DNA from 4 places in the Rhizobium sp. YS-1r genome. Region 4 is predicted to be linked to each of the others. Evidence: predicted binding sites of a transcription regulator. Region 4 holds the regulator's gene; each other region holds the start of a gene.

Region 1 (7,766 bases), on a different contig from region 4:
CAGGTTCTGAAAGAGGAACTCAGGGTGACGGGTTGGTCTGCAGGCCGGCAAAATCGAAGAGTTTCGGATCAAGAAGATGGGACGGATTCACATGGGCGAGAGCGCGCAGCATCGCATCCTTGCGGCCGGGCATGCGTGCCTCGATCTCGCCAAGCATCTGCTTCATCGCATTGCGCTGCAAGCCGTCCTGCGAGCCGCAGAGATCGCAGGGGATGATCGGGAACTGCATGGCGGCGGCGAATTTCGCGAGATCGTCCTCGGCGCAATAGGCGAGCGGACGCAGCACCATCAGGTCGCCTTCGTCGTTCAGGAGCTTGGCCGGCATGCCTGCAAGACGGCCGCCGTGGAAGAAGTTCATGAAAAAGGTTTCAAGGATGTCTTCGCGGTGATGGCCGAGCACCAGCGCGTCGCACCTCTCCTCCCGCGCGATCCGGTAAAGATTGCCGCGGCGTAGCCTGGAACAGAGCGAGCAATAGGTGGCGCCTTCCGGCACCTTCTCCTTCACGATCGAATAGGTGTCGCGGTATTCGATCCGGTGCGTCACCCCGATCGAGGTCAGATAGTCCGGCAGGATGTGTTTCGGAAAATTCGGCTGGCCCTGATCGAGGTTGCAGGCGATCAGTTCGACCGGCAGAAGCCCGCGCCATTGCAGATCGAGCAGTACGGCGAGCAGCGAATAGGAATCCTTGCCGCCTGAAAGGCCAACCAGCCAGCGCTTCTGCCCTTTCAGCATCTGAAAGTCATCGAAAGCCTGGCGCACCTGCCGAAGCAGGCGCTTGCGCAGCTTGTTGAATGAGACCGAACTCGGCGCATCGCGGAACAATGCCGGCACCAGGCCATCGACGGCCTCATCCGGCTCATCCTCGATTCTGGCGTTCACACCCATTCGCCTTCCCTCAAAAACGGAGAAGCGGGCCTCGCCCGCTTCCTATATATCATCAGGCATCGAGCGCCGCTGCCACCGCCTCCAGCGCTTCGTCCGCCCTGGCTCCATCCGGACCACCCGCCTGAGCCATGTCCGGCCGTCCGCCGCCGCCTTTGCCGCCGAGGGCCGCGGAGGCGAGCCGCACCAGATCCACTGCGCTGAACCGGCCGGTCAGGTCCGGCGTCACCGCAACGACAGCACTTGCCTTGCCATCTTCCGACACACCGATCAGCGTTACGACGCCGGAGCCGAGGCTCACCTTGCCTTCATCGGCCAAACCCTTCAGATCCTTGGCATCGATGCCGGTGAGCGCCTTGCCCATAAATTTGATGCCGCCGATTTCGCGGACATCGCCGGCCGAGCCGCCCTGCCCGCCGCCCATGGCAAGCCGGCGCTTGGCATCGGCCAACTCTCTCTCAAGCTTACGCCGTTCGTCGATCAGCGCCTCGACGCGCGAAACGACCTCCGTCGGCTGTACCTTCAGCGCGCTAGCCAGCGTCTTCACCCGCTCGTCCTGCTCGGCGAGATAGGCGCGTGCCGCCTCGCCCGTCACCGCCTCGACACGGCGGACACCGGCGCCGACCGCGCTTTCGCCCAGAATGCGGACCAGGCCGATATCGCCGGTCGCATTCACGTGCGTGCCGCCACAAAGCTCGACCGAATAGGGCTTGCCGGACTTCGGTCCCTCGATGGCCCTGCCCATGGAAACGACGCGCACTTCGTCGCCGTATTTCTCTCCGAACAGCGCCATCGCGCCTTCCGCGATTGCATCGTCGACACTCATCAGGCGCGTGGTGACCGGCGCATTCTGAAGAACGATGGCATTTGCCATGTCTTCGACCTTCTGCAATTCCTCGCTGGTCATCGGCTTCGGATGCGAAACGTCGAAACGCAGGCGTTCCGGCGCGACCAGAGAACCCTTCTGCGCCACGTGCGTGCCGAGAACTTCGCGCAGCGCCTCATGCAATAGGTGGGTCGCCGAATGGTTCGACCGCAGGCGTGAGCGGCGACTGTGATCGACCGCCAGCGCCACGGCATCTCCGACCTTCAAGGTGCCATCGGCGACGATCGCGCTATGAACAAAAAGGCCCTCGCCCTTCTTCTGCGTATCAGAGACGTCCAGCCGGGCACTGTCCGTAGAGATTGCACCGGTATCGCCCATCTGGCCACCGGATTCCCCATAGAACGGTGTCTGATTGACGATCACCTGCACCTGATCACCAGCCGATGCGCTATCGACCGCCTTGCCGTCGCGGACGATCGCCTGGACGACGCCCTCCGCCGTCTCTGTGTCGTAACCCAGGAATTCGGTCGCACCGAACTTTTCCTTGAGTTCGAACCAGATCGTCTCGGTTGCCTTGTCGCCGGAGCCCGCCCAATGGGAGCGGGCTTCGGCCTTCTGGCGCTCCATGGCGTCGGTAAATCCTGAAATGTCGACACCGATTTCACGGGCGCGCAGCGCATCCTGGGTCAAGTCGAGCGGAAAGCCGTAGGTGTCGTAGAGCTTGAAGGCTGTTTCACCGTCGAGCATATCGCCCTTGTGAAGCGTGCTCGTTGCGTCGGACAGCAGCGAGAGGCCGCGTTCCAGCGTCTTGCGGAAGCGGGTCTCCTCGAGTTTCAACGTTTCGGAAATCAGGGCCTCGGCGCGCACCAGCTCCGGATAGGCGCGGCCCATCTGCTGGACGAGCGCCGGCAACAGTTTCCAAAGCAGCGGCTCCTTGGCGCCAAGCAACTCGGCATGACGCATGGCGCGGCGCATGATGCGGCGAAGCACATAACCGCGTCCTTCGTTGGACGGAAGCACGCCATCGGCGATCAGGAAAGCGGTGGACCGCAAGTGGTCGGCAATCACGCGATGGCTCGCGCGACGCTCGCCTTCCGCCTTGACGCCGGTTGCCTCCTCGGAGGCCGAAACCAGTGCGCGGAACAGGTCGATATCATAGTTGTCATGCTGCCCCTGCAAAACGGCCGCAACGCGCTCCAGACCCATGCCGGTGTCGATCGAAGGACGCGGCAGGTCGATGCGCTCCTCCTTCGTAACCTGCTCATATTGCATGAAGACGAGGTTCCAGATCTCGATGAAACGGTCGCCATCCTCCTCCGGCGAACCGGGAGGGCCGCCCCAGATATGCTCGCCATGGTCGTAGAAGATTTCCGAGCATGGACCGCAGGGGCCGGTATCGCCCATCGCCCAAAAATTGTCGCTGGTCGGGATGCGGATGATCTTCTCGTCGGCCAAGCCGGCGATCTTCTTCCACAGGCTGAAAGCATCGTCGTCCGTATGGTAGACGGTCACCAGAAGACGGTTGCGGTCAAGGCCGAATTCCTTGGTGATCAGGTTCCAGGCAAGCTCGATCGCACGCTCCTTGAAATAGTCGCCGAAGGAGAAATTGCCGAGCATTTCGAAGAAGGTATGGTGGCGTGCCGTATAGCCGACATTGTCGAGGTCGTTATGCTTGCCGCCGGCCCGCACGCATTTCTGTGCGGTCGCGGCCGTCGAATAAGAACGGGTCTCCAGACCGGTGAAGACGTTCTTGAACTGCACCATCCCGGCATTGGTGAACATCAGCGTCGGATCGTTGCGCGGCACCAGCGGACTGGAAGCCACGACTTCGTGTCCGTTCTTTCGGAAATAGTCGAGAAAGGTCGACCGAATTTCATTCACGCCGCTCATGCTACGCCCTTCTTCACCGCCGGATGCGGTCCGTTATTTGAAAACCAGAGGCTTGTATCGTCCGCACCCCCAACTGTCCAGCCGCACACCGCTCAACCAAACGAGAAACCGGCCGCGCATCTTTCGATTCGCGGCCGGCTATAAAGTAACCGAGGAGAAGCTCCAAACGCGACGGAACCGCCTACATTTCGGCGGCTTCGCCGCCGTCGTCCGCGTCGGGACCGCCATTCTGGAGGAAACGATCGGCGATGAGACCGGCATTCTGGCGAAGCGACATTTCGATCTCGCGGGCAAGTTCGGGATTGTCGCGCAGGAACGTCTTGGCGTTCTCGCGGCCCTGGCCGAGACGCTGGCTGTTATAGGAGAACCACGCACCGGACTTTTCGACGATGCCGGCCTTCACACCGAGATCGACGAGTTCGCCGGTCTTGGATACGCCCTCGCCATACATGATGTCGAATTCCACCTGCTTGAAGGGAGGCGCCATCTTGTTCTTGACGACCTTGACGCGAGTCTGGTTGCCGACCACTTCCTCGCGTTCCTTGACCTGTCCGATGCGACGGATGTCGAGGCGAACCGAGGCATAGAATTTCAGCGCATTGCCGCCGGTCGTGGTTTCCGGCGAACCGAACATGACACCGATCTTCATGCGGATCTGGTTGATGAAGATGACCATGCAGTTGGAGCGCGAGATCGAGGCCGTCAGTTTGCGCAGCGCCTGACTCATCAGTCGCGCCTGCAAGCCCGGAAGGCTGTCGCCCATCTCGCCCTCGATTTCGGCACGCGGCGTCAGCGCCGCAACCGAATCGACGACGAGAACATCGACGGCACCGGAGCGCACCAGCGTATCGGTGATCTCGAGCGCCTGCTCGCCGGTATCGGGCTGGGAGATCAGGAGATTCTGGAGATCGACCCCGAGCTTGCGGGCATAGACCGGATCGAGTGCATGTTCGGCATCGACGAAGGCACAGATGCCGCCCTTCTTCTGGGATTCGGCGATCGTCTGCAGTGCGAGCGTCGTCTTGCCTGAGCTTTCAGGGCCATAGATCTCGACGATACGGCCCTTCGGCAGACCACCGATACCAAGCGCGATATCGAGGCTTAGAGAGCCGGTCGAAACCGTCTCGATCTCGACGATGTTCTCGTTCGAGCCGAGCTTCATGATCGATCCCTTACCGAAGGATCGTTCGATCTGCGACAGTGCCGCCTCCAGCGCCTTGCTCTTGTCCACGCCTTTATCCTCTACGAGCCGCAAAGTATTCTGTGCCATATGATCCCACCTTTAGGTTATTGCCACCGCGCAAGCAATGAAGCAGCCGATAAAGATGATGTACATGTTTTGTTCTCATTTGACAAGCGCCAATCAACTGCTTGACTGCAAATCGTTATTTCCATTCCGTTCTCAAGATGTTCACGTATTCTGGCATGTGGAAAATTCATCAAGGAAAACAAGACATCGCCACATCCAGCGGACGAATCGCAGCGTTTCGAAATTTTTAGAAACCGGCCCGCTTCTCAGTTCGAATCAAGCATCTCCCGGACCGCGACAGCGAGCTGCTTCAGCGAAAACGGCTTTGGCAGGAAGCCGAACTTGGCGTCAGCCGGCAGGTTACGGGCAAAGGCATCTTCCGCATAGCCGGAAACGAAGATGAACTTCAGGTCCGGATAGGATTTGCGCAGCTCGGTAAGCAGCGTGGGCCCGTCCATTTCCGGCATGACGACATCGGAAACGACGATATCGACCTTGCCCTGAAGTTCCTCCATGATCTCCAGCGCCTCGGTGCCGGAACCCGCTTCGTGAACGGTATAACCGCGCGTTTCCAGCATGCGCTTGCCGCCGCGACGGACTGCTTCCTCGTCCTCGACCAACAGCACGACTGCGGACTTGCCTGTCAGATCGAGGTCTTCCGCGGGCGTCACCGAGACGACCGGTGGCGGGGCGGCCTGACCGGCCGGGGCATTGGTGGCAGCCCCCGGAGCGACCGCGACTGCCGCCTCGGGCACGTGGCGGGGCAGGAAGATGCGGAAACTCGTGCCGCGGCCGACTTCCGACTCCGGATAGATGTAGCCGCCGGATTGCTTGACGATCCCATAAACCATGGAGAGGCCGAGGCCGGTACCCTTGCCCACTTCCTTGGTGGTGAAGAAGGGTTCGAAAATCTTGTCCATGATTTCGGAAGGAATACCCGTGCCGGTATCGGAGACTTCCACCATCACGAAATCTTCCGAAGGCAGGTCCGCCTGATGAAAACCCGCCGCCTCCTCCGCGGAGACGTTGCGGGTCTTGATCAGGATCGTGCCGCCCTGAGGCATGGCATCGCGGGCATTGACGCAGAGATTGATCAACACCTGTTCGAACTGCGAGAGATCGGTGCGCACCGGCCAGAGATCGCGGCCGTAATCCACTTCGAGCTTCACATTCGTCCCGGAGATCAATCGATCCACCAGCATGCGCAGATCGCCGACCACATCGGTGAGGTTCAGCACGACAGGCCGCATGGTCTGCTTGCGCGAGAAGGCAAGCAACTGGCGCACCAGCACAGCCGCGCGGTTGGCGTTCCTCTTGATCTCCATGAGATCCGCGAAACTCGCGTCGGAAGGACGCGCCTGCAAAAGCAGGTGATCGGATGAAAGCAGGATTGCGGTAAGCACATTGTTGAAGTCGTGCGCGATGCCGCCCGCAAGCGTACCGACCGCATTGAGCTTCTGTGTCTGCGCCATCTGGGTCTCGAGCGCCTTCTGCTCGGTCGTTTCGACCGCATAGACGATCGCCGCCTCTTCAGGCGCCTCGTCGCTCTCGTCGATCACGGCATTCACGTAGAAGCGCATATAACGGTTTTCGTCGGCAGGATGGCGCGAATCAATGGGTGCAATGTCACCCTGCCGGTCCTTTGCGGCGGCAAGCGCCTGCATGAGCTGCTGGCGGGAATTTTCATGCACGATGCGTTCGAGATCCGCGCCGGCCTCGACGTCGTCGCGCGATACCACGCCGGCGAACAGTTTCAGGAACGGTGCGTTGATGCGCAGGATCCTGCCTTCGCCGTCGACGGAGGCGATCGCCATCGGCGTGTTGTTGAAGAAGCGCGTGAAGCGCATCGCCGAGGCCGACTGATCTCCCTCGCCGCCCTTGGGCCGCGTCAATACGATCGTGCGGCTTTCACCCGGCGCACCGTCGCGGGTGGCGCTGACACTGTGCACCAGGCGCACGGGCAGGCTTTGGCCGTTGGTACGGCGCAGGTCGAGATCGAGCGTTTCGGTCCGCTGCAGCCCAGGGGCCGCCTGCACCGACTGAATGAGCGCCATGCCCTCGCCCGCCACAAGGTCCGAAATCGTCATCGAACGCGGCATGAATTTGGTCAGATCAATGCCGAGCCATTCGGCGAGCGTGGCATTGAGATAGAAGATCTCGCCCTTCTTTCCGGCAGAAAAGAAGCCCGCCGGAGCATGGTCGAGATAGTCGATTGCATTCTGCAGTTCCCGGAAGAAGCGCTCCTGGTCCTCACGTTCGGAGGTGATGTCGGTAATCTGCCAGATATCGAGCTGGCCCTTGCCGGCCGGCCCGAGCAGCCGCGCCTTCAGACGATACCAATGGGCACCCGAGCCGTTGCCGGTGACGCGGCCAAGAGGCTGCAGAAGCCGGAACTCCTCGTGACCCTCACGCCCCTCACGGAGCGCCGTGGTCAGCCGGTAGAGTGCCTCGGTCGATTCACGGGTCTTGGAAAGCAGTGCTTCCAGGGATTGCACATTGCTTGCCTTGGTCGCGCCGGTCATCCGGCCATAGGCGGCGTTGGCATAGAGAATGCGACCCTTCGGATCGGTGATCAGAATTCCGTCGGGATGGCTGGCGAGGAACCCGCGTGCCAGCTCGTCGGATCGCGATTGCGGCATGACTTCGACAAGGCCGATAAGCGAGGAAACCAGGAAAAAAATGCCGACCATGGCGAGGATGCCGAGCAGTCCGAGCACCACCTCGTTGGCGAGCGCATGCTGGAACAGCACGAAGCCGGCGGCCACCCCGCAAAGCACGAGAGCCAGAAGAACGATCCGGATGATGGTGCCGCCGCGTGTCCCGCGCTCCACCAGAGGCGCCTCGTAGTTGCCGCCTTGCTGCAACTTCGTCATCAATTCCTCGCATTTCGGCCGGCGCCGCGGCCATGGACATCCGCA
Region 2 (7,766 bases), on a different contig from region 4:
GTGGCGGAAGGCGACGCCTATATCATCGACTTCGAAGGCGAACCGACCCGCGATCTCTCCGACCGCCGCGCCAAAGCCAATCCGTTGCGTGACGTCGCCGGGCTTCTGCGGTCGCTCAGTTATCTCGCGGCCTCTGCCGATCTCGATCGGGAGGTTGTGAGCGAAGTGGATGATGTCCGCCACAACGCGCTCGTTGCCCGTTTCACCAAAATGGCCGAGCCCGCCTTTCTGCAGGCCTATTTCGACGCCACGGAAAGTTCGGACGCGTTGAAGATATCCAACGAGGTCCGCGACCGCATCCTCGACCTCTTCCTCCTTGAAAAGGCGGCCTACGAGATCGCCTATGAAGTCCGCAGTCGGCCGCACTGGCTGCCGCTTCCAATTGCCGGCTTCTCGGCGATCGCCTCGAGACTTCTGGAGAACGCCCGATGAGATATGAGCGCTCCGACCTGATGATCGGTACCGTCCGTGAGGGCTTGCAGGCCCTCGTGGAAGGGCAGCACGGCGATCCTTTCTCGATCCTCGGACGCCACCAGTACGGCGACCTTACCATCGTGAGAGCCTTTCTGCCGGGGGCCCTTTCGGTGCAGGTCGTGGAGGCAGATACGAGCAAGGTGCTGGCCGAACTGGAAACCATCCATGAGGGCGGATTGTTCGCTGGCGTGACCGGCAGCACTACGCCCTATCTTTTCCGCATTCGATGGCCGGACGCGGTGCAGGAAACGGAAGACCCTTATTCCTTCGCTCCGCTGCTCGGCGATCTCGACCTGCATCTCATCGCTCAGGGCACCCATTACGAGCTTGGACGAACGCTCGGAGCGATCCCGATGGAGGTCGACGGCGTCGAGGGTGTACGGTTCGCGGTCTGGGCGCCCAATGCCCGGCGCGTCTCGGCCGTCGGCGATTTCAATTCGTGGGACGGCCGCCGCCACCCCATGCGGCTCCGTCCTCAGGCCGGCATCTGGGAGCTTTTCGTTCCCCGGCTCACCCATGGCGAACGCTACAAGTTCGAAATCATCGACGCCCATGGCAATCTGCTGCCGCAGAAGGCAGACCCCGTCGCTCGCGCCAGCGAGGCCGCACCTTCGACCGCTTCGATCGTCGCCTCCTCAAAACCCTTCCGCTGGACCGACGAGGAATGGATGCGCGCCCGCCGCGCCGACCTCATCGGCGACGGTGCCATCTCGGTCTATGAAGTGCATCCCGGTTCGTGGGTGCGGATCACCGACGAGGGTAACCGGGTGCTCGACTGGGTGGAGCTCAGCCAGCGGCTCGTTCCCTATGCCGAAAGCCTCGGCTTCACCCATATCGAGCTCCTGCCGATCATGGAACATCCCTTTGGCGGCTCCTGGGGTTATCAGCCGCTCGGTCTCTTCGCGCCGACCGGCCGCTACGGCACGCCGGAAGATTTTGCCTATTTCGTCGATCGCTGCCATCAGGCGGGCATCGGCGTCATCCTCGACTGGGTGCCGGCACATTTCCCGACCGACGTCTGGGGGCTTGCCCGCTTCGATGGCACCGCCCTTTATGAGCATGAGGACCCGAGGGAGGGATTTCACAGGGACTGGAATACGCTGATCTACAATCTCGGCCGCAACGAGGTGAAGGGGTTTCTGATCGCCAGCGCGCTCGAATGGCTGGAGCATTTCCATGTCGACGGGCTGCGCGTCGATGCGGTCGCCTCAATGCTCTACCGCGACTACAGCCGCAATGAGGGCGAATGGATCCCGAACCAGTATGGCGGGCGCGAGAACCTCGAGGCGGTCGAGGTCCTAAGGCATCTGAACAGCATCATCCATGATCGCTGCCCGCATGCCTTCATGGTGGCCGAGGAGTCGACCGCCTGGCCGGACGTGACAAAGAAGCCGGAAGAAGGCGGCCTCGGCTTCGATTTCAAGTGGAACATGGGCTGGATGCATGACACGCTGCATTACATGCAGGACGATCCCGTCTATCGCAAATACCATCACCACGCGATGACCTTCGGCATGATCTACGCCTATTCCGAGCGCTTCATGCTGCCGCTTTCCCACGACGAGGTGGTGCACGGCAAGGGCTCGCTGCTCGGCAAGATGCCGGGCGACCATTGGCAGAAACTCGCCAACCTGCGCGCCTATTACGGCTTCATGTGGGGTCATCCCGGCAAGAAACTGCTCTTCATGGGCGGCGAGATCGCTCAGGAGACGGAATGGAGCCATGACGCCTCCGTCCACTGGGACCTGCTCGACCGGCCGGATCATGCGGGCCTCCAACGGCTGGTCGGCGACCTGAACAGGCTTTACACGCAGGAGCCTGCCCTGCAGTTCGGTGACCTGCATCATGAAGGCTTCGAATGGGCCGTGGCCGACGACGCGGAAAATTCCGTCTACGCCATGTTGCGAAGCGCGGAGGACCGTTCCGCATACATCCTGATCGCATCCAACTTCACGCCGTTGCCGCGGCATGGCTACCGGATCGGGGTTCCTGTGGAGGGGCGCTGGGACGTGGTTCTGAACACTGACGCTGCAATCTACGGCGGCTCCAATTTCGGCCAGGTGGAAGCCTGGACGGAGCGCCAGCCGGCGCATGGCAAGGCCTTTTCCGTATCGCTCGTCCTGCCGCCGCTTGCGACGGTGTTTTTAAGGCAGAAACAGTAGCCGCTCCGGCGTTGCCCCTCATCCGCCTGCCGGCACCTTCTCCCCGTTCTGGCGGGGAGAAGGGATATGCCGTGCCGCTTTCGCCTCAGCGTGACGTAGGCACGTCCCCTCTCCCGCTTGCGGGGAGAGGGTTAGGGTGAGGGGCCAAATAAACCGCATCGACTGGCCTCTATTCCCCCCGCCAGCCGTCCTGATAGGTCACCTTGTCGACGCCGGCGAAACGCGCGATGCGCAGCAATTCAGCTTCCAGCTTTTCCAGTCGTCCGGAGGACGGACGCACACCCTTTTCCAGCCACAACCGCCTGACGTCCAGCGCACCCGTCTTGCGATCGGCCTTCATATCTATGCGCCCGATCATCCGGTTGCCTTCAAGCAGCGGGAAGACGTAATAGCCGTACTGCCGCTTCGGCTCCGGCACGAAAACCTCAATGCGGTAGAAGAAGTTGAAGAGCCGCTGGGCGCGGTCACGATCGCGCAAGAGCGGATCGAAGGGGCTGAGCACCCGCACGCGCGCCGGCGGCTCCGGAATATCGCCAAGGTTGTCGGGGAAACCGATGAAAGCGAAGGAGGGTCGCGGTTTTCCGCCGTTGGCTGAGGCGATCAGCACCTCCGTCAGTTCGTCGCGATGGCTTTTCACCCAGTCCTTGGCCTCGTCCGGCGTCACCAGATCCCAGAAGGCGGAGATCTCGCCGGATGTGGCAAATCCGAGCCTCTTCAGCGCGCTGCGGCAGGCCCAGTCGATGAATTCCTCATGGCTTACGTCCGGCTCATGGTGGTGCGGCGGGATAACCCGTTCCATCAGATCATAGATCTTCTGGAAGTTGGCGCGGCCGGCGATCGCGAGCTTACCGGTATGCCAGTAATATTCGAGCGCCGTCTTGTTCGGATGCCAGTTCCACCAGCCGCCGGACTTGTGGTCCTCCACCTTCATGTCGCGCGACATGATCGAACCGTTTGCGACGATATGCTGAAACGTTTCTTCGAAGGCTGCGTCGAAACCTTCGCCATGCCATTTTTTCCAGCGCTCGGCGATGATCGGTTCGCGACGGCGGAAGCGATGTTTCCAGTAACGGAAAAGACGCGCCGGAATGATCGACGCATCGTGTGTCCAGTGCTCGAAAAGGTCGCGATCCTTTTCCAGAAGGGCGGTCAGATGCTCCCGCTTGTAGGTCTGGTTGCGCGAGAACAGGATCATGTGATGGGCGCGCTCGACGGTCGCGATACTGTCCACCTGGACGAAGCCCAGATCGTCGATGAGCTGCAGGAGACCTGGCTTGGTGAGCGCGAGGCCGGGCGGCTCGGAAAGCCGCTGCCGTTCGAGGAAGATGTGTCTAGCCTGATCATTCGGAATGAGAATCGCCATGAAGGTAGACTAGGATGCCGCCGCCTGATATTCAATGTTCATGTTTAGTTCCGAATTCCCCTTGCCCATCATCCGGTTTATAGACCGCTGAAAAAGCGAGGATGAGGCTTGGATATCCGGTTCGAACAGGCAGAAGCGCGCTTCGAGGGACGTATCGTGCTCCATCCGCTGACGCTTTCGCTGACCGAGCGGCGCATCGGCGTGATCGGACTCAACGGTTCCGGCAAGACGACGTTCGCGCGCATGATCAACGGTCTGGTAACACCATCCGCCGGACGCGTGGTCGTCAACGGTTTCGATACGGTGAAGGATGGCGAGAAGGTGCGGGCCGACGTCGGCTTCATCTTTCAGAACCCGCAGAACCAGATCATCCTGCCGATCCTGAAGGAGGATATCGCGCTCGGGCTCAAACCGCGGAAACTGCCGAAGCAGGCGATAGAGGCTGCCGTCAACGGCATTCTCGCCCGTTTCGGCATCGGCCATCTCGCCGGACGCCGGGCGCACGAGCTTTCCGGCGGCGAATTGCAGCTCGCAGCCCTTGCCTCCGTGCTCGTCACCGAGCCCGGTATCCTCATCATGGACGAACCGACCAATCAGCTCGATTTGAAGAACCGCGATCTCGTGGAACGCACGATCCGCGGCCTCGACGAGAATATCATCGTCATCAGCCATGATCTTTCGCTGATCGCCGATTTCGACCGGGTTCTGCTGTTCCATGAGGGCCGGCTCGCTGCTGATGGACTTCCTGGGGAAATTGTTGCCCGATACCGGGAAATCGCCGCATGAAGACGCTCTATGTCGAAGGCGACACGTTCCTGCACCGGCTTTCGCCGCGGGCAAAGCTCCTCGGGCTTGCGGCGATCAGTTTCCTGCTGTTCCTGATCGATGCGCCCGCTTTTCTTGCTGTTGCCGCTATCCTCGGCGCAGGTGCCTACGCCTCGCTCAGGCTCGGATGGCGGCAATCCTGGCTTCGTTTGCGGGTGATCATGCTGACGATCGTGGTCGTTGCGGTTTTTACCCTCTTTCTCAACAGCTCCGGGCAAGCGCTTGTTGTCCTCCTGCGGCTGACTGGGCTGGCGCTTTTTGCCGCAGCCGTCACAGCGACGACGAACATCGGAGATTTCATCGATGAGATCACGCTGGCCGCCCGCCCACTGGAACGGATCGGTCTTGTTCGGGCGGCCGATATCGGCCTTTCGATCGGCCTTGTGATCCGTTTCGTGCCGGAAATCCTGAACCGCTACCAGGCCATCCGTGATGCACACTACGCCCGTGGGTTGAGGCCGGGGCCATTGACGCTCGTGGTGCCCTTGATCATCCTGACGCTCAGAAACGCCGACGAGATCGCCGCCGCCATCGACGCCCGCGGCATCCGGGCACAAAAATGACATCGTCACGAAGTTGAGGTGAAAACCATGAGCACTCGCGATCTTGTTCTGGCTGCGCTGTTCGCCGCCATCATCGTCGCCCTTGGACTAGTTCCGCCGATCATGCTCGGCTTCATTGCGGTGCCGATCACCGCGCAGTCGCTGGGTGTCATGCTGGCGGGTGTCGTGCTGGGCGCCAAAAGGGGCGGTTTCGCGGTCCTTCTCGTCCTGCTTCTCGTCGCAATCGGCCTGCCGGTGCTTTCCGGCGGGCGTGGCGGCCTTGCCACTTTCGCCTCACCCACCGCCGGTTATCTCGTCGGCTGGTTCTTCGCAGCCATCGTCACCGGCTATCTTTCCGAGCGCTTTGTTGACCGCTCGCAGAGCGGCATCGTGCAGATCGCCGGCTTTTTCCTCGCAGCTCTGCTTGGCGGCGTGGTGGTCGATCATGCGTTGGGCATTCTCTATCTCGCCTATGGCATGGGCACCGGGCTTTCGACCGCCTTCATGGGCGATCTCGCCTTCATTCCGGGCGACGTCCTTAAAGCGCTGATCGCGGCTTTTGCCGGCCGGGCAGTCATGGTCGGCTATCCGCTGCTGCCGCAACGGGTCTGATCAGTCCAGGAACTGATAGAACCAATCCCGCAACTCTTCGGGAAGAGCGACCGGCTCTCTGCTTTGCGGATCATGAGCCGTCAAGACGACCTCCGCTTCCGCCACGGCCTGATCTTCCCGCACCATATGCACCAGAAAACCTGCGGACTTTCCGCCAATCTTGCTGACACCGACATGGGTATGTACAAGATCGCCAAGCTTCAGCGGCGAGTGGAAGGTGCAGGTGATCTTGCTCACCGTGAAGATCGGATCGTCCTTGCGGAGTTTGCGGCGACGCCAGAACTCCGTGACGGCCTCCTCTGCCCGCACGACATAGGCCGACCGGAACATTTCCCCATGCATGTCCACATCGCGGAAGGGCACGCGGAATTCCTGCGATTTGACCGTATCCTTGACCACTACACCCTCTAAGTTGAGAACTTAGCCATGTAAGACCATTCCTTCAATCTAAACAAGCACCGGAACGAAGGTAGGCGGCTTGAAAAAAAGCGGCATCTGCGCCATGTCCAGATCGTCCGCCCCGGATTGCACCTCAAGAGGCCGCCCCATGACCACGCGCCTTTACGAACACCAGATCTTCCTCGAACATCGCACTCCGGAAGGCCATCCCGAGCGTGCCGACCGGCTGCGATCCCTGGCGATCGCGCTTCAGCATCCGAATTTCGACCGGCTTGACCACAGGGAGGCCCCGCAGGCCAACGAGGACGCGGTTCTGCTCGCCCATCCGGAAGAACACCTTCGCGCCGTCATGCGGGAAATCCCCGAAGAAGAAATCATTCGCCAGATCGAGGCGGACACCTATGTCAGTCCGAAAAGCCTGCAGGCCGCGCTGACCGCCATCGGCGGGGCGATGGCTGCCGTCGACGACGTCATGTCGGGGAAAGTGGACAATGCCTTCGTAGCCGCGCGTCCGCCCGGCCATCACGCCGAAAAAGACAAGGCGATGGGCTTCTGCCTGTTCAACAATGCCGCCATCGCCGCCCGCCATGCACAGCGGACGCACGGGGTCGAGCGGGTCGCAATCGTCGACTGGGACGTGCATCACGGCAACGGTACGCAGGACATCTTCTGGAACGATCCCTCCGTGCTGTTCTGCTCCACGCATCAGATGCCGCTTTACCCCGGCACCGGCGCCGTGGACGAAACCGGCGAGAAGAATAATGTGGTCAATGCGCCGCTCTCACCCAACAACGGCAGCGAGCATTTTCGTGACGCCTTCAAGAGCCGCGTGCTTCCGGCGCTCGAAAACTTCCGGCCGGACTTCATCATCATCTCGGCCGGCTTCGATGCCCATCACCGCGACCCGCTGGCGCAGATCAACCTTGTCGGCGACGATTTCGACTGGGCAACCGGACGCGTCATGGAGATTGCGGGCAAATATGCCAACAACCGGGTCGTCAGCCTGCTCGAGGGCGGATATGATCTTGAAGGTCTGGCCGAATCGGCCGGCATGCACATTATGAGACTGATGAGAGGATAGGAATGACCGAGAACAACGAATCCATCGATGTGAGCGGCTATTCCTTCGAGAAGGCCGTCGCCGAACTGGAAAGCATCGTCGCACGGCTGGAACGCGGCGACGTGGCGCTCGACGAATCCATCGCCATCTACGAGCGCGGCGAAGCGCTGAAAAAGCATTGCGAGGCCCTTTTGACCGCCGCCGAGAACCGCATCGAGAAAATCCGCCTCGACCGCGCCGGCAAGCCGCAGAGCGTCGAGCCGCTCGACGGCGAGTAGTCTCGATTTACCACGAAAGTCGTACGACCCCCGCCATGATCAGGTCACAAA
Region 3 (7,766 bases), on a different contig from region 4:
GTCCATCTCGGCTTTGATTTTCTTGCCCATGGCACGACGCAAAAGGTCGGCCTCGCCGAGCGAATAGCCTGAGAGCACCTGGGCGATCTGCATGACCTGTTCCTGGTAGACGATGACCCCTTGGGTCTCCTTGAGCAGATAATCGATCATCGGGTGGATCGATTCGATCTCCTCCTCGCCGTGCTTGCGGGCATTATAGGTTGGGATATTCTCCATCGGACCGGGGCGGTAGAGCGCGACCAGCGCGATGATGTCCTCGATGCAGTCCGGCCGCATGCCGATCAGCGCCTTGCGCATGCCGGCACTTTCCACCTGGAACACGCCGACCGTTTCGCCGCGGGAAAGCATCTCATAAGTCTTCTGGTCGTCCAGCGGTATCTTGGCGAGATCGATTTCGATATCGCGCTTCCTGCAAAAATCGACGGCAGTCTTCAGCACCGTCAGTGTCTTCAAACCGAGGAAGTCGAACTTCACCAGGCCCGCCTGCTCCACCCATTTCATGTTGAACTGGGTAACCGGCATGTCCGAACGCGGGTCTCGATACATCGGCACGAGCTTCGAGAGCGGCCGATCGCCGATCACTATGCCAGCGGCATGGGTCGAGGCGTGGCGGTAAAGGCCCTCGATCTTCTGGGCGATGTCGAGAAGGCGCTGGACGACGGGCTCCTTGTCCGCCTCTTCCTGCAGCTTCGGCTCTTCCTCGATCGCCTTCGACAGCGGCGTCGGGTTGGCCGGGTTGTTCGGCACGAGTTTGCAGATCTTGTCGACCTGGCCGTAGGGCATTTCCAGCACACGACCGACGTCGCGCAGCGCGGCGCGCGCCTGCAGCGAACCGAAGGTGATGATCTGCGCCACCTGCTCGCGGCCGTATTTGGCTTGCACGTAGCGGATCACCTCTTCACGGCGGTCCTGGCAGAAATCGATGTCGAAGTCGGGCATCGAGACGCGTTCCGGATTGAGGAAGCGCTCGAAAAGCAGCGAGAAGCGCAACGGGTCAACATCGGTGATCGTCAGCGCGTATGCCACCAACGAACCGGCACCCGAACCGCGGCCCGGGCCGACTGGAATATTGTGCTGCTTTGCCCATTTGATGAAGTCCGACACGATCAGGAAGTAACCCGGGAACTTCATGCGCTCGATAACGCCAAGCTCGAAGTCCAGACGCTCGCGGTAGTCCTGTTCCGTATAGCCGCTCGTCATTCCAAGCGTTGCAATGCGGTTCTCCAGCCCCTCGATCGCCTGACGGCGCAGTTCCGCCGCCTCGGCCCGTTCGGCCTCTTCCGGATCTGCCGTCGCCCCGGTAAAGCGCGGCAGGATCGGCTTTCGCGTCTTCAGGATGAAGGAGCATCGTCGGGCGACCTCGACCGTGTTCTCCAGCGCTTCCGGCAGGTCGGCAAACAGGGCTGCCATTTCAGCCCGGCTTTTCAGATAATGATCAGGCGTCAGACGGAAGCGGTTATCATCCGAAACGATCGCATTATGGGCGACCGCCATCAGCGCGTCATGGGCGTCGTAATCCGCCTTCGACGGGAAGAAAGCCTCGTTCGTTGCGACCAGCGGCAGGTCATGGTCATAGGCAAGAGTCACCATCTTCTGCTCATGCCGCCGGTCAAATGAACCGTGGCGCTGCAGTTCGACATAAATCCGGTCGCTAAAGATTTCCCTCAGCTTCAGCAGCCGCGCCTCGGCAAGCACCGCATTCCCATCCTTCAAGGCCATGTCGACCGGCCCGCCCGAAGCTCCGGTAAGCGCGATCAACCCTTCGGTGCCGCCCTCCTCCAGCCAGGAACTGCAGATATGCACGGCGCCGTGTCCCTCGCCGCTCAGATAGGCGCGGCTGATAAGGTCGACCAGCCTTTCGTAGCCCGCAGCCGTCGCCGCAAGCACGACAATCGCCGGCAGCTTGGCAAGCTGCTGATGGCCGGCGCGTCGCTCTTCCGACTGGTCTTCCATATCGATCGAAAGCTGACAGCCAATGATCGGCTGCAGCCCTTCATCGATCGCCTTCTGGGCAAATTCCAGCGCAACGAAGAGATTGTTCGTGTCGGTGATCGCGATCGCGGGCTGATGATCCGCAACCGCCTTGGAAAGTATCTTCTTGAGCGGCAGTGCCCCTTCAAGAAGCGAATAGGCGGAGTGAACGCGAAGGTGAACGAATTGCGGGCTATCGCCCAACGATTCCGATCCCAATTTTACGTTCGCCGTATCTGCCATGTCCGCGCCTTACCCACTTCATGAATCGGGCTATTTTCCGGTGCGGCTTGCCGAGAGTCCAGTTCAGATTTCCTCGCTCAACGTCTTTCGGATGACGAGGCCTTAAGCGAGACTTCGAGACTTCCCTCACATGGCCATGACGAGCATGGACAGGCTTGCCACGAAGGTGGCGATGGAAGCGAATGCGGCAATGTCACGAAGAATGTCAGTCATCGTCGTCTCCCGTGTTCGTTATGTTTTCAATTTGTTCTCTTTTTGTACAAAAGTCAACAGAAGAACAAAAGGAGAAATCCGGTTTCGGGATTATGGTTAAAATTGGAGAAAAGCCTTTTTCCAAGAGGTTTTGGTGGGCTAGGATTAGCACAACAGACGCAGGAACCTTCCACATGAGAAAACTTGCAATTCTTGTCGCCTATCTCCTTGCCAGCCCGGCGATGGCCGAAGAGGTGATCGATCCCAGCCGAATCGCCGCCGTCGCGACGGGAGATTTTGACCGGGATGGCGACAGCGATCTCGCCATGATCGTGCGTCCGCCACCGAAACACGGCGCGGACGGCAATGGCATCTACATCTATCTCGCCGAACCCTACGAAGGACGGATGACGCTCAAGGCAGCTGCCGCGAACAAAGTGCCCGGCTCGTTTATCTATGCGGGAGAATCGGTTGCAATCGCCGCCTTGCAGAACGGATCAATTCTGGTAACGGCGAAAAACGATACGCCCGGGCAGCGGCATTACGAGATCAGGCTCACGCTTGCCTATCGGAACTCGGATTTCCTGGTGGCGGGCTTCAGCTTTTCGGAGGACGTGCCGGACCCGATCGAATGCGACGTCAACTTGCTGACAGGCAAAGGCAAAGTGAACGGCCAGCCGATCGCCGGCACGCCAGGCGCGGCTCCGGTCGCTCAATGGGAGAACGAGATCGGGCAAGACATCTGCAAGGGGCGATAAGCCGTCTGCCAGCATATTTGCATAGGGGAAACGAGGGGAAGTCCCCCTTGGCGATCACGGTTGTTTTCAGGAGCGGTCGGGACACATCGAGTGCCCCGTATTGAAATTTACAAATGACACGTGACGTATCCCGTTCAGCCAAGTTTTTCCGCGCAACTCCGGTTCCTCTGCGGCGATATGGTCTTACGTCCTTGCACGATGCCCCACGGGGTTGTGTGCGACACACGCGCGACCGACGCAGCGCTGCCGGATCTCTGTGACCGGCACAGGGTAACGGGAATATGGCGCCAATCGCCGGCGCCTAACCGGCCTCACATCTCCACGACCTTGCCGCCCTCAATCGTCACGCGGCGGTCCATGCGGCCGGCAAGTTCGTGGTTGTGGGTGGCGATCAGTGCCGCAAGGCCTGACTGGCGTACCAGCGCCTCCAGCGCATCAAAGACATAGGATGCCGTCTTGGGGTCGAGGTTGCCGGTCGGCTCGTCTGCGAGAAGCACGCGCGGCGCGTTGGCGACCGCGCGGGCGATCGCCACGCGCTGCTGTTCGCCGCCCGACAATTCGGCCGGGCGATGCTCGGCCCGAGGGCCGATGCGCATGTAGTCGAGAAGTTGGGCTGCCCGTTCCTTCGCCTCTGCCTTCGAAAGGCCGGCGATCAGTTGCGGCATCATGATGTTCTCGATCGCCGTGAATTCCGGCAGGAGATGGTGGAACTGGTAGACGAATCCGATCTCCGAGCGGCGAATCGCGGTGCGCTCGTCGTCAGACAAATCGTTACAGGGGCGCCCGCCGATGAAGACCTCGCCGTCATCCGGATGCTCAAGCAGGCCGGCAAGATGCAGCAGCGTCGACTTTCCCGTACCGGACGGCGCGACCAGCGCCACCATTTCGCCGCGCACCAGCTCGAAATCCGCGCCCTTCAGGATCGAAAGCGTGGTGTCGCCCTGGCCGTAGTGACGCTGGACGCCCGAAAGCTGCAAGACAGTTTTGCGTGCCATAAAGGATCGGGACCTATTCGTATCGGAGGGCTTGGACAGGATCGAGCTTCGAGGCCCGCCATGCCGGGAAGATGGTGGCGAGGAAGGAAAGCCCCAACGCCATGACGACCACCGACAACGTCTCGCGGAAGCTCATCTCCGCCGGCAACTGGCTGAGGAAATAGAGTTCCGGATCGAAGAGGACTGTGCCGGAAACCCAGGAGAAGAACTGCCGGATCGATTCGATGTTGAGGCAGACGATGACGCCGAGCACGACGCCGGCGAGCGTTCCGACGATGCCGATCGCGGCCCCGGTCATGAAGAAGATGCGCATGATTGCGCCGGCGCCGGCTCCCATGGTGCGCAGGATCGCAATATCGCTGCCCTTGTCCTTCACCAGCATGATGAGGCCGGAAATGATGTTGAGTGCGGCCACCAGCACGATCAGCGTCAGGATCATGAACATGACGTTGCGTTCCACCTGGAGCGCGGAAAAGAAGGTCTGGTTGCGCTGCCGCCAGTCGGAGATGAATATCTGCCGGCCGGCCGCGGCCTCCACCAATGGCCGGATGCCGTCGACATTGTCGGGATTGTCGACGAAAAGCTCAATCGACTGCACGAGGCCATCGGCATTGAAATAGAGCTGCGACTCTTCAAGCGGCATGTAGATGATCGTCGCGTCATATTCCGACATGCCGATCTCGAAAATGCCGGAGATCGGATAGGATTTCACCCGTGGATTGACGCCCATGGGTGTCACGTCCCCTTCCGGCGAAATCAACGTGATCTGGTCGCCGGCATTCAAGCCGAGCTGGGCCGCAAGCCGCGAGCCGACCAGGACGCCCTGCCCTGAAGCGAAACCGACCAGATCGCCGGACTTGACGTTGCCGGCGACCTCGGTGAGCTTTTCGAGATCTTCCGGACGAACGCCGCGCACAAGCGCGCCTGAACCTGCACCACCGCGGCCGGAAGCCAGCGTCTGGCCTTCCACCAACGGAAGCGCCATCCTGACGCCGGGAACAGCCGCGAATTTCTTGGTGAGCTCGGCATAATCGGTGAACGGCCCGTCGATCGGCTGGACGATCATGTGACCGTTGATGCCGAGGATGCGCGAGATGAGCTCGGTGCGGAAACCGTTCATCACCGCCATGACGATGATGAGGGTGGCGACACCCAGCATGATACCGATGAAGGAAAAGCCGGCAATGACGGAGATGAAGGCCTCGCGGCGGCGCGAACGCAGGTAACGCCAGGCAACCATGCGCTCAAAGGCCGAGAAAGGGCCAGCCGAGGGCGAACGCTCCGCCTTTTCCGCCTCACCATTCGCCGCGACGCTCGCCATGCCGTTTCCTCAATGCCTGACGGTCAAGCCCGCCTTATCCTTGTTCACCGGACCCGCCGGCTTATCGGCCGGCAAGTCTGTTCATCGCCGCTTCGACGGTCAGCGTCTCGCGCTCACCGGTTTTGCGGTCCTTGACCTCGACTTCGCCACCTGCGGCGGAACGGGGTCCGACGATCACCTGAACCGGCACGCCGATCAGGTCGGCGGTCGCGAACTTGGTGCCGGCGCGCTCATCCGTATCGTCGTAGAGCACGTCCTTGCCGACGGTCGTGAGCCCGCCATAAAGCGTCTCGCAGATGCGGTCGCAGGCCTCGTCGCCGGGCTTCATGTTGATGACCACAACGTCGAAGGGCGCGACGGACGCCGGCCAGATGATTCCGTTCTCGTCATGCGATGCTTCGATGATGGCGGGAACAAGGCGGGTCGGGCCGATGCCGTAGGAACCGCCGTGAATAAGGTGTTCCTTGCCATCCGGACCCTGCACCTTTGCCCCCATGGGCTCGGAATATTTCGTGCCGAAATAGAAGATATGGCCAACCTCGATGCCGCGGGCGGACATGCGGTCGGCTTCGGGAATGGCTTTAAAGGCCGCCTCATCGTGCATTTCGGACGTCGCGGCATAGACCGAGGTCCACTTGTCGAAGATCGCCTTCAGCGAGTCGACGTCATTGAAATCGGTGTCGATGCCGGGGATTTCGAAGTTCACGAAATCCTTGTGGGAGAACACTTCCGACTCGCCGGTATCGGCCAGGATGATGAATTCGTGGCTGTGGTTGCCGCCAATGGGGCCGGTATCGGCACGCATCGGGATCGCCCGCAATCCCATGCGCGAGAACGTGCGCAGATACGCGGCGAACATGCGGTTATAGGAGTGGATCGCGTCTTCCTTCGTCAGGTCGAAGGAATAGGCGTCCTTCATCAGGAACTCACGCGAGCGCATGGTGCCGAAGCGCGGGCGGATCTCGTCGCGGAACTTCCATTGGATGTGATAGAGGTTGAGCGGCAGGCTCTTGTAGGACTTGATGTAGGAACGGAAAATATCCGTCACCATCTCCTCGTTGGTCGGCCCAAAGAGCATGGCGCGGTCTTGCCGGTCCTTGATGCGCAGCATTTCGGCGCCGTAGTCATTGTAGCGACCGCTTTCGATCCACAGGTCAGACGACTGGATCGTCGGCATCATGATTTCAAGCGCCCCTGCCCGGTCCTGCTCCTCCCGGATAATCGCGCAGACCTTGTCGAGCACACGTTTTCCCAGCGGCAGCCAGGAATAGATCCCTTGGCTCTGCTGGCGGATCATGCCCGCACGCAGCATCAGCCGGTGGGAGACGATTTCCGCTTCCTTGGGATTTTCCTTCAGGATGGGCATGAAATAACGGGTGAGGCGCATCGAAATTTCCGAGGGTTGCCAGCCTATCCCTTGTCTGATCAGGAATCGGCCATTTCTGGAGTAATATTGCGAGGGTACATAGCCGTTCCGCGTTCTCAAGGGAACCCGCCCCCGCATGAATCGCCTGGATGTTCGCGATTGTGCGCCTGCCACTGCAGATCGCCCAAAAGTGGGGATTTCGTGGCAAGCGTGCGACATTTTTGTCAACTGAAAAATTTTACCCGACTGTGTCAAAAATACAAAAAAATCGGATGACAAAGCCCAACCTTTGAGCTAGGTTCAGCTCACAAAAGAGGCAAGGAGTTCAAATTCTTGCCATTTCGCGGTCAAGTCTTGGGAGGATCAGATCTTAGGCGCGCTTGTTCGCTGCCCCGGCAACGGTGAAGGATCACGCGGAACTAAAACAAGGCTTAACCGCCTTGTTTTTTTTTGCTTTCTCGAAGCCCTGCCTGTTTTGGCCCCGACGGACTGCGCCTCCTATGCCCGCCCAGCATGACAGGAAGATGACAGGTTCCCGTGCTTTTCTGTCCTATTCGAAACTCGGCACGATGACCGGGATATCGGCAATGCCGAAGCCGAAATATGCCGAGACGAGGTGATAGGCCGCATAGAGCACGGCGGAAATCACCGTCGTCAGCAGGATGACGCGGCCGCCGCGGAATTTCGCCGGCGCGCTTTCGACCGTTCCGGTCGTCACCTCGCCCTCCTCCTGCTGGCTGCGATAGCCGAGCGGCAGAACAATGAAGAGCACGGTCCACCAGAGAATGAAATAGATGGCGGCGACCGTCAGGAGGGACATGAGTTGATTTCCGGTTTCAGTTCAGAGAGCGGCGTTATAGGCTGAAAGACAGCAAAGCTCAAACGGGGGCCCGGGGACGCGATGCCGCACCGGATAGTCC
Region 4 (7,766 bases):
CGGATAGCCGCGATGCAGCAGGATGCCTTCGTCGCCATCGATATAGGTGATCTTGGATTCGCAAGATGCTGTCGAAGTGAAGCCCGGATCGTAGGTGAAGGTACCGGTCTGCTTGTAGAGGGAGCCGATGTCGATTACGTCCGGACCGATGGAGCCCGACTTGATCGGCAGATCGACTTGTCTGTCGCCGACTACCACGTTTGCGCTTTTATCCGTCATGCTGATCCTCCAACCTTTTGGCGGCGTGGCGCCCAAAAAGCGCCACAAGAATTAAGCGTCCGATGCTTTGCTATATGATCCGAAAGCTGATGCCAAGCAGTCGTTGGTAGCATTTTGTGCAGCGCGAAAGAATATTAGGCAACCGCTTTTGCTTGGGCTTCCAACTTGTTGTTGCAACCCGGTTCAGGTCTCTGGGATTGCTGAGGTTTCCCGGGCAGTTGACGGGAGGGTTGGAAACGCGCAGGTTGCATCGTCGCATGATTTGGCGACGGGGCGGGCTTAGCGTTTCATGTCGGAAGACACTGCGTTTCCGAAGCTGATCAAGACGGGGCGGCCGGCAACCAGGCCGATGGATTTCGCGTTCGGCGAAGACGCATCCCGATCGGTGGACCAGGGGCATCTTTCTGAGCTTTCTCCAGCGTTCGAACGAAGGTCGGTGGCGCATCCGGGGAGGGCGCTTCCGCATCGTATATCCGTGGGTTTGAAGCGCCTGTGGCGCAATGCGCCGTCCATGATCTTGGAAGAGGAGGCGCATGGGCATGGCTTCCTCTTCGTTCCCGTTGTCGTCGGTGCAGGGGCCGCATGCTGGTTCTCCTTGCCGCAAGATCCGGCTTTTCTGCCGTTTTTTGTGGCTTTTCTCGCATGCACCATAATTGCTGCCATAACGCGTCACCAATTCGGCATGGCACGTATCATCCCGGTCGCCGCCGCACTCTTTCTCGGCGGCATGATGCTCGCGGAGCTGGAAACATGGAGGCAAAGTACAGTCGTTCTCGACTCGCCGGTGACGACCGAACTGACCGGCGTGGTCGAGCGGCGGGAAATCGATGCGAATGGACGCTGGCGCTATTTAGTCCGCGTCGGACGGACAGCCAATCCCGAGATCCGACGCCCTCCGGAGCGGGTGTCGCTGCTTGCCAGGGCGCGGCACGAATCTGCGGAAACCGGCGAGACGATCAGTGGCCGGGTACGCATATCGCCGCCTTCGGGTCCTGCACTGCCGGGGCTTAACGATTTCGCCTTCTCTTCTTATTTCGATGGTATCGGCGCCGTCGGCTTTTTCTATGGAGTGCCGAATAAGGAGGCAGGCCCGGCGTTGCCGCGAGCCTGGATTGCAGAATTCGAAAGCGGGCTTTTCGATCTGCGCAGCGCCATCGCAAGCCATATTCGCGAAACGGTGCCGGGCGATGCGGGCGCCTTCGCAGCCGCGATCGTGACCGACGAACGCCGGGCTATTTCCAAGGAGACCACCGAGGCGCTCCGGCTTTCCGGACTTGCCCATATCGTCGCGATCTCCGGGCTGAACATGGCGCTTGCCGCCGGCATCTTCTTCGTCGGCGTCCGCACTGTCCTTTCGTTTTTTCCCGGGTTTGCCCAGGCCTATCCGGTGAAGAAGATCGCTGCCGCCGGCGCGCTCCTGATGGCGACCGCCTATTACCTGATTTCCGGCTTCGGTGTTTCAGCCGAGCGGGCGTATATCATGATGGCGGTCATGCTTGTCGCAGTCTTCTTCGACCGGCCGTCGATCAGCTTGCGCAATGTGGCGCTTTCGGCCCTGATCATTATCGCCGTTTCGCCCTCGGAAATCCTGGGGCCCAGCTTCCAGATGTCCTTTGCGGCGACCGCAGCGCTGGTCGCCGGTTATGCGCTCTGGAAAAATCGATCGAAAAAGCACGATCCGGAACCGCTGCAAATTCGTCACCCTGTGGTGACGCCGGTACTGGCTTCCTGGAAATTCATTGCGGGCATTCTCGCCACGACCCTGATCGGCAGCACGTCGACGGCGATCTTTTCGGTCGAGCATTTCCATCGGATTGCGACCTATGGCGGTCTGGCGGCAAACCTCGCCGCCATGCCGATCATTTCTTTCGTGGTCATGCCGGCCGGACTGGTCGGCATGCTGCTCGTACCGTTCGGGCTCGATGCGCCCTTCCTGAAGCTCATGGGTCTCGGCCTGGAAGCGGTGATCTCCATAGCAAGACATGTGGCGGCCTGGGGCGGCGACGCCGGTATCGGCCGTCAGCATCCCTGGTTCCTGCCTGTCTCCACGGCCGGTTTTCTTCTGCTGACCCTTTTGAGAAGCAGGCTTCGGCTGGTCGGCATTCCGCTCGTTGCAGCCGCATTGTTGTTCTCCTGGCACGAACGATCGAAGCCCCTGCCGGATATTCTCGTTTCCGAGGACGGAACGATGATTGCCCTGATAGGCAGGGAAGGCATTGCCACCAACCGCACCCGCCCGCCCGATTTCATCTACGGCCAGTGGAAACGGGCACTTCTCCTGGGCGATCCCATAAAACCGGACGTGTCATCAGCAAGAGATAAACCGCCCGATGGGAAGCCTGAGGAGCGCCGCGAGCTGACGCAGGCCGAAATCGAGACGGCGCGGTCCCGCATCAGGCAGGTGCCTGCCGGTCATTTCGTATGCGAGCCGCGTGTCTTCTGCGGGGTGAAAACTTCCGGGGGCACCATCATAGCCTCCGTCGAAGACAGCCGTTATGCCGGTGCGGCCTGCGATGCCGCCCATATCATCATCGCGCCGCGCGCCCGTTTCGATCACTGCCGCTCCGGCGCATTGATGATCAACGGCAATGCTTTGCGAAAGACTGGTGCGCTCGAAATTTCCCTGCACGGCGCAGCCGACATCCGGCAATGGACTATTCGCCCCGCCATGGCCGGCCATGACCGCCCCTGGAGCAGGCATCGCCACTATGACTGGCGGAACAAGATGTTCGCCTCGGCGCTCCCGGAACAGCTTCGGCAATTGATCAATGGTAACGGCGGATGAGGCCGACCAGCTTGCCCTGGACCTTTACCCGGTCGGGCGGGAATATCCGGGTTTCGTAGGCCGGGTTCGCGGCTTCCAGCGCGATCGAGGCGCCACGGCGGCGGAAGCGCTTCAGCGTCGCTTCCTCCTCGTCCACCAGCGCTACGATGATGTCTCCCGGATTGGCGGTGTTGCTGTTGCGGATGATCACCGTGTCGCCGTCCAGGATGCCGGCCTCGATCATCGAATCACCCTTGACTTCCAGCGCGTAATGTTCGCCGGAACCAAGCATCTCGGCGGGCACTGCGATATCATGCGTGTTGTTCTGGATCGCCGAGATGGGCACGCCGGCGGCGATGCGGCCCATGACGGGAACCGTGGTGGCGTTGGAGAGATCGTCGTTGGCTGCGGGCTTGGCCGGAGCGGCAGCGACCGGCTGCGGCTTGCCGAGGCTGCCCTCGATAACACTCGGCGAGAAGCCGCGGCGTGGCTGCAGGCTCGGCTGATAGGCTTCCGGCAGCTTGATGACTTCAAGGGCACGTGCCCGGTTCGGCAGGCGGCGGATGAAGCCGCGCTCCTCCAGTGCGGTGATCAGCCGGTGGATGCCGGACTTCGACGCGAGGTCGAGCGCGTCCTTCATTTCGTCGAAGGAGGGCGGCACGCCGGATTCCTTCATGCGTTCGTGAATGAACAGAAGCAATTCCTGCTGTTTGCGCGTGAGCATATTTGGCACCTTGAGAGTCGGAAACAAATCAAGAACATACACTATATGTTCCATATGTGTTCCGCAAGTCCCTAAATTTTCGTGAAGTATGATGATTTTTCTTCATGGATGTCTGCAACATATCTCTTTCGACACCACTTGCTCGAAGCCGATCCGCTGCCAATGTAGTGCTGCGATTCCGGATTCTGGGGGCTCTCGCGTGAATGCTAGACTAATCGATCATCTCGTTCTGCCGGTGGCGGACCTTGCCGTCGCGCGTTCGCGACTGGCAGAACTCGGATTTACAGTTGCGCCGGAGGCCTTTCATCCTTTCGGCACGGCCAATGCCTGCGTGTTTTTCTCGGATGGGGCCTATCTGGAGCCGCTGGCGATCGCCAACCGGCGTCAGGCGGCAGCCGCGGCCAAGCGCGGCAATGTCTTCACCGCCCGGGATCTCGCCTTCCGCAAGGCGCGTAACAGGCAGGGCTTTTCGGCCCTCGCGGTTGCCACGGGCGATGCGGCAGCCGATCACGCGCGTTTCAGGCTGCGCGGGATTTCCGCGGGCGATATCCTGGAATTCTCCCGCGGCGTGAAGATGCCGGACGGTTCCGAGACTGAGGCAAGCTTCCGGCTGGCCTTTGCGGGAAACGAGCATGCGCCGGATTTCTTCTTGTTCTCTGCACAGCGGATCAATCCGCTGCCGGCCGATCGAGGCGAACTGGAACGCCATTCCAATACGGTGACCGGCTTGAGCGAGATCGTTCTTTCGGCCGCATCGCCCGACGATTTTGCGCCCCTGCTCGAAGAGGTGCTGCTCGCGAAAGCCGGGATCGAAGCTGCGGCCGTGGAGCTTGTCGCTTCGAACACACGCATCCGCGTCATGCAGGATCAAGATCTCGAATCGGAATTCGCCCTTGTGCCGTTGCCGAATGCCGAAGGTCTGCGCGGCCGGGCGATCATCTTCAAGACTGCCGATCTTGCCGTGACAGAGATCATCCTTGCTGCTAATGACGTCGCATTCGTCCGCCGGGAAGGCCGTGTGCTGGTCCAGGCGGCGCCCGGCCAGGGTGTGTTGTTCGGTTTCGAGGAATAGTCTCATGGAAGTTTCCGCCAATCCGCGCGTCTCCGTCGGTGAAGGGCACGGCAAGGTCGTCTTCGCACAGGATGCCCGCCTGTCGCTGATCGCCGGCCCGTGCCAGATGGAAAGCCGCGACCACGCCTTCATGATGGCGGGTGCGCTGAGGGAGCTTTGCGACAAGCTCGGCATCGGGCTTGTCTACAAATCATCCTTCGACAAGGCGAACCGCACGTCGATTTCCGGCAGGCGCGGCATCGGGCTCGAAAGCGCCATGGAAATCTTCGCCGATCTGAAGAAGGAATTCGGCTTCCCGGTTCTCACCGACATTCACACGGAAGAGCAGTGCGCCATCGTCGCCCAGACCGTGGACGTGCTGCAGATCCCGGCCTTCCTTTGCCGCCAGACGGACTTGCTTGTCGCTGCGGCGAAAACCGGCCGCGTCATCAATGTCAAGAAGGGCCAGTTCCTGGCGCCCTGGGACATGAAGAACGTGTTGGCCAAGTTCACCCAGAGCGGCAATCCGAACGTGCTGCTCTGCGAACGCGGCGTCTCTTTCGGTTACAACACATTGGTGTCCGACATGCGCTCGCTGCCGATTATGGCGGCGATGGGCGCTCCGGTCGTCTTCGACGCGACGCATTCGGTCCAGCAGCCGGGCGGGCAGGGCGGCTCCACCGGCGGCCAGCGGGAATTCGTCGAGACGCTGGCGCGGGCGGCCGTTGCCGTCGGTGTCGCCGGCCTCTTCATCGAGACCCACGAGGACCCGGACAATGCTCCGTCTGACGGTCCGAACATGGTGCATCTCAAAGATATGCCACGGCTTCTGGAAAAGCTGCTTGCCCTCGATGCGGTCGCAAAGGCTGCCTGAAGCGCCCGCCTGAAAAAGCGCGAAAAGCGGCTGCACTGTAATTTTCGTGTCACTGACCATGGGACATGGTCAGTGACACGAACCATATAGATCTGACGTCCAAGCCCAGGGAGAGTCTTTTGACCGCCATCACCGATATCATCGCCCGTGAAATCCTCGACAGCCGCGGTAATCCGACGGTTGAAGTGGATGTCTATCTGGAAGACGGTTCTTTTGGCCGTGCAGCTGTTCCGTCCGGCGCGTCGACCGGCGCGCACGAGGCGGTCGAACTGCGTGACGGCGGCAAGCGTTACGGCGGCAAGGGCGTCGAAAAGGCTGTCGAGGCGGTCAACACCGAGATCTTCGATGCGATCGGCGGTTTCGATGCCGAAAGCCAGATCCACATCGACAAGACGATGATCGCGCTCGACGGCACGCCGAACAAGTCGCGCCTCGGCGCCAATGCCATCCTCGGTGTGTCGCTCGCCGTCGCCAAGGCCGCCGCCGAATCCGCCGGCCTGCCGCTCTACCGCTACGTGGGCGGTCCGAACGCGCATGTCCTCCCCGTTCCGATGATGAACATCATCAACGGCGGCGCCCATGCCGACAACCCGATCGACTTCCAGGAATTCATGATCATGCCGGTCGGCGCCGATACGCTGCGTGACGCGGTGCGCATGGGTTCGGAAATCTTCCATGTCCTCAAGAAGGAACTCGCCGCCCAGGGGCATAACACCAATGTCGGCGACGAGGGCGGTTTCGCTCCGGGCCTGAAGAGCGCCCCGGAAGCCCTCGATTTCATCATGAAGTCGGTCGAGAAGGCCGGCTACAAGCCGGGCGACGACGTCTGCCTGGCGCTCGACTGCGCCTCGACGGAGTTCTTCAAGGACGGCAAATACGTGATGGAAGGCGAAGGCCGCACGCTGGAATCCGGCGCCATGGCCGATTACCTCGCCGAGCTCGTCGGCAAGTATCCGATCATTTCGATCGAGGACGGCATGGCGGAGGACGACTGGGACGGCTGGAAGGCGCTCACCGACAAGATCGGCGCCACGTGCCAGCTCGTCGGCGACGACCTCTTCGTCACCAATTCCGCGCGTCTGCGCGACGGCATCCGCATGGGTGTCGCAAACTCCATCCTCGTCAAGGTCAACCAGATCGGTTCGCTTTCGGAAACGCTCGATGCCGTCGAGACCGCCCACAAGGCGCGCTACACGGCTGTCATGTCGCACCGTTCGGGCGAGACGGAGGATTCCACCATCGCCGACCTCGCGGTCGCCACCAATTGCGGACAGATCAAGACCGGCTCGCTGTCGCGCTCCGACCGCCTTGCCAAGTACAACCAGCTCATCCGCATCGAGGAAATGCTGGGTCCGCAGGCGGCTTATGCCGGCCGCGGCATTTTGAAGGCCTAAACTCCACGCCCCTCCCTCACCCTCTCCCCGCACGCGAGGAGAGGGGATGTCCCTCCGCGCGGCGTTGTGAATGGGCAAAACGGCGCGACATATTTCTTCTCCCGTCAGAACGTACGGGGCTTCCACGTCCTGAATGTCGAGATCGGCGGACTCGATTCTAGTTAGCGATTGCTTAAGCAAGTTCTGCGAATTTGAAATTCTGTTCGGATCGATTTCTGCGATCCCCGTAGAGCGTGACAAGGCGTTGATTGGGCATGTGGACGAAGCATCACAGACAAAGAAAATTCGGTCGTTTTGTCCTCCCCGCCATTACCGTCGCCTTCCTTTCATACTTCGGCTATCATTCTGTGCATGGTGATCTGGGTCTGATCGCCACCGAGGAATTCGAGCGTCAGCGGCAGGCGCGTGCCGAGGAGCTCGCCAGGCTGACGGCCAGACGCGAGGCGCTTGAGCGGCAGGTGCAGCTCATGAGTGACGGCTCTCTGGAGAAAGATATGCTCGATGAGATCGCCCGCTATCAGCTCAATGTTTCGCGCAACGACGAAATCGTCATCTTCAACAGCTACTTCTGAGTTAACCGGAATCTGGTTAACTTAACATTTCGCAAGTCTTTTCAGTGTGTTGTGCGGAATGTGAGCCATGCATTTATGGCATTGCTGGGGTCTCGTTTCTTGCCTATGGTACGGCCTCGAAACCGGAGCGGGTTTCCGACGGCCAGCGTCGGGCACTAAAGCCGCTCT

Evidence for each region. Region 4 encodes LexA, which represses DNA repair genes until DNA is damaged. Its sites were predicted from a motif close to TGTTCNNNNTGTGTTCNG; they were not measured.
Region 1: a site for LexA is predicted at 4,929-4,946, ahead of recA (recombinase RecA). Genes of this name have one in related genera too.
Region 2: a site for LexA is predicted at 4,035-4,052, ahead of JL39_RS27230 (energy-coupling factor ABC transporter ATP-binding protein). Genes of this name have one in related genera too.
Region 3: a site for LexA is predicted at 2,449-2,466, ahead of JL39_RS11635 (FG-GAP repeat protein). Genes of this name have one in related genera too.

What each region holds. Positions count from the first base shown of each region.
Region 1 covers NZ_JPYQ01000006.1:16,619-24,384, reverse strand. Annotated here, with positions in the region: gene ttcA (tRNA 2-thiocytidine(32) synthetase TtcA) at 20-886, opposite strand; gene alaS (alanine--tRNA ligase) at 939-3,599, opposite strand; gene recA (recombinase RecA) at 3,781-4,869, opposite strand; gene JL39_RS04515 (PAS domain-containing sensor histidine kinase) at 5,115-7,721, opposite strand.
Region 2 covers NZ_JPYQ01000056.1:333,256-341,021, forward strand. Annotated here, with positions in the region: gene treS (maltose alpha-D-glucosyltransferase) at 1-432, shown strand, start outside; gene glgB (1,4-alpha-glucan branching protein GlgB) at 429-2,636, shown strand; gene JL39_RS27225 (winged helix-turn-helix domain-containing protein) at 2,806-3,999, opposite strand; gene JL39_RS27230 (energy-coupling factor ABC transporter ATP-binding protein) at 4,108-4,785, shown strand; gene JL39_RS27235 (energy-coupling factor transporter transmembrane protein EcfT) at 4,782-5,387, shown strand; gene JL39_RS27240 (biotin transporter BioY) at 5,415-5,978, shown strand; gene JL39_RS27245 (thioesterase family protein) at 5,979-6,377, opposite strand; gene JL39_RS27250 (histone deacetylase family protein) at 6,526-7,458, shown strand; gene JL39_RS27255 (exodeoxyribonuclease VII small subunit) at 7,461-7,715, shown strand.
Region 3 covers NZ_JPYQ01000012.1:98,662-106,427, forward strand. Annotated here, with positions in the region: gene dnaE (DNA polymerase III subunit alpha) at 1-2,214, opposite strand, end outside; gene JL39_RS11635 (FG-GAP repeat protein) at 2,601-3,164, shown strand; gene JL39_RS11640 (ABC transporter ATP-binding protein) at 3,476-4,159, opposite strand; gene JL39_RS11645 (lipoprotein-releasing ABC transporter permease subunit) at 4,173-5,480, opposite strand; gene proS (proline--tRNA ligase) at 5,542-6,867, opposite strand; gene JL39_RS11655 (DUF1467 family protein) at 7,397-7,666, opposite strand.
Region 4 covers NZ_JPYQ01000032.1:78,522-86,287, forward strand. Annotated here, with positions in the region: gene gltA (citrate synthase) at 1-219, opposite strand, end outside; gene JL39_RS20550 (ComEC/Rec2 family competence protein) at 731-3,004, shown strand; gene lexA (transcriptional repressor LexA) at 2,985-3,707, opposite strand; gene JL39_RS20560 (VOC family protein) at 3,907-4,779, shown strand; gene kdsA (3-deoxy-8-phosphooctulonate synthase) at 4,784-5,632, shown strand; gene eno (phosphopyruvate hydratase) at 5,752-7,026, shown strand; gene JL39_RS20575 (septum formation initiator family protein) at 7,281-7,598, shown strand.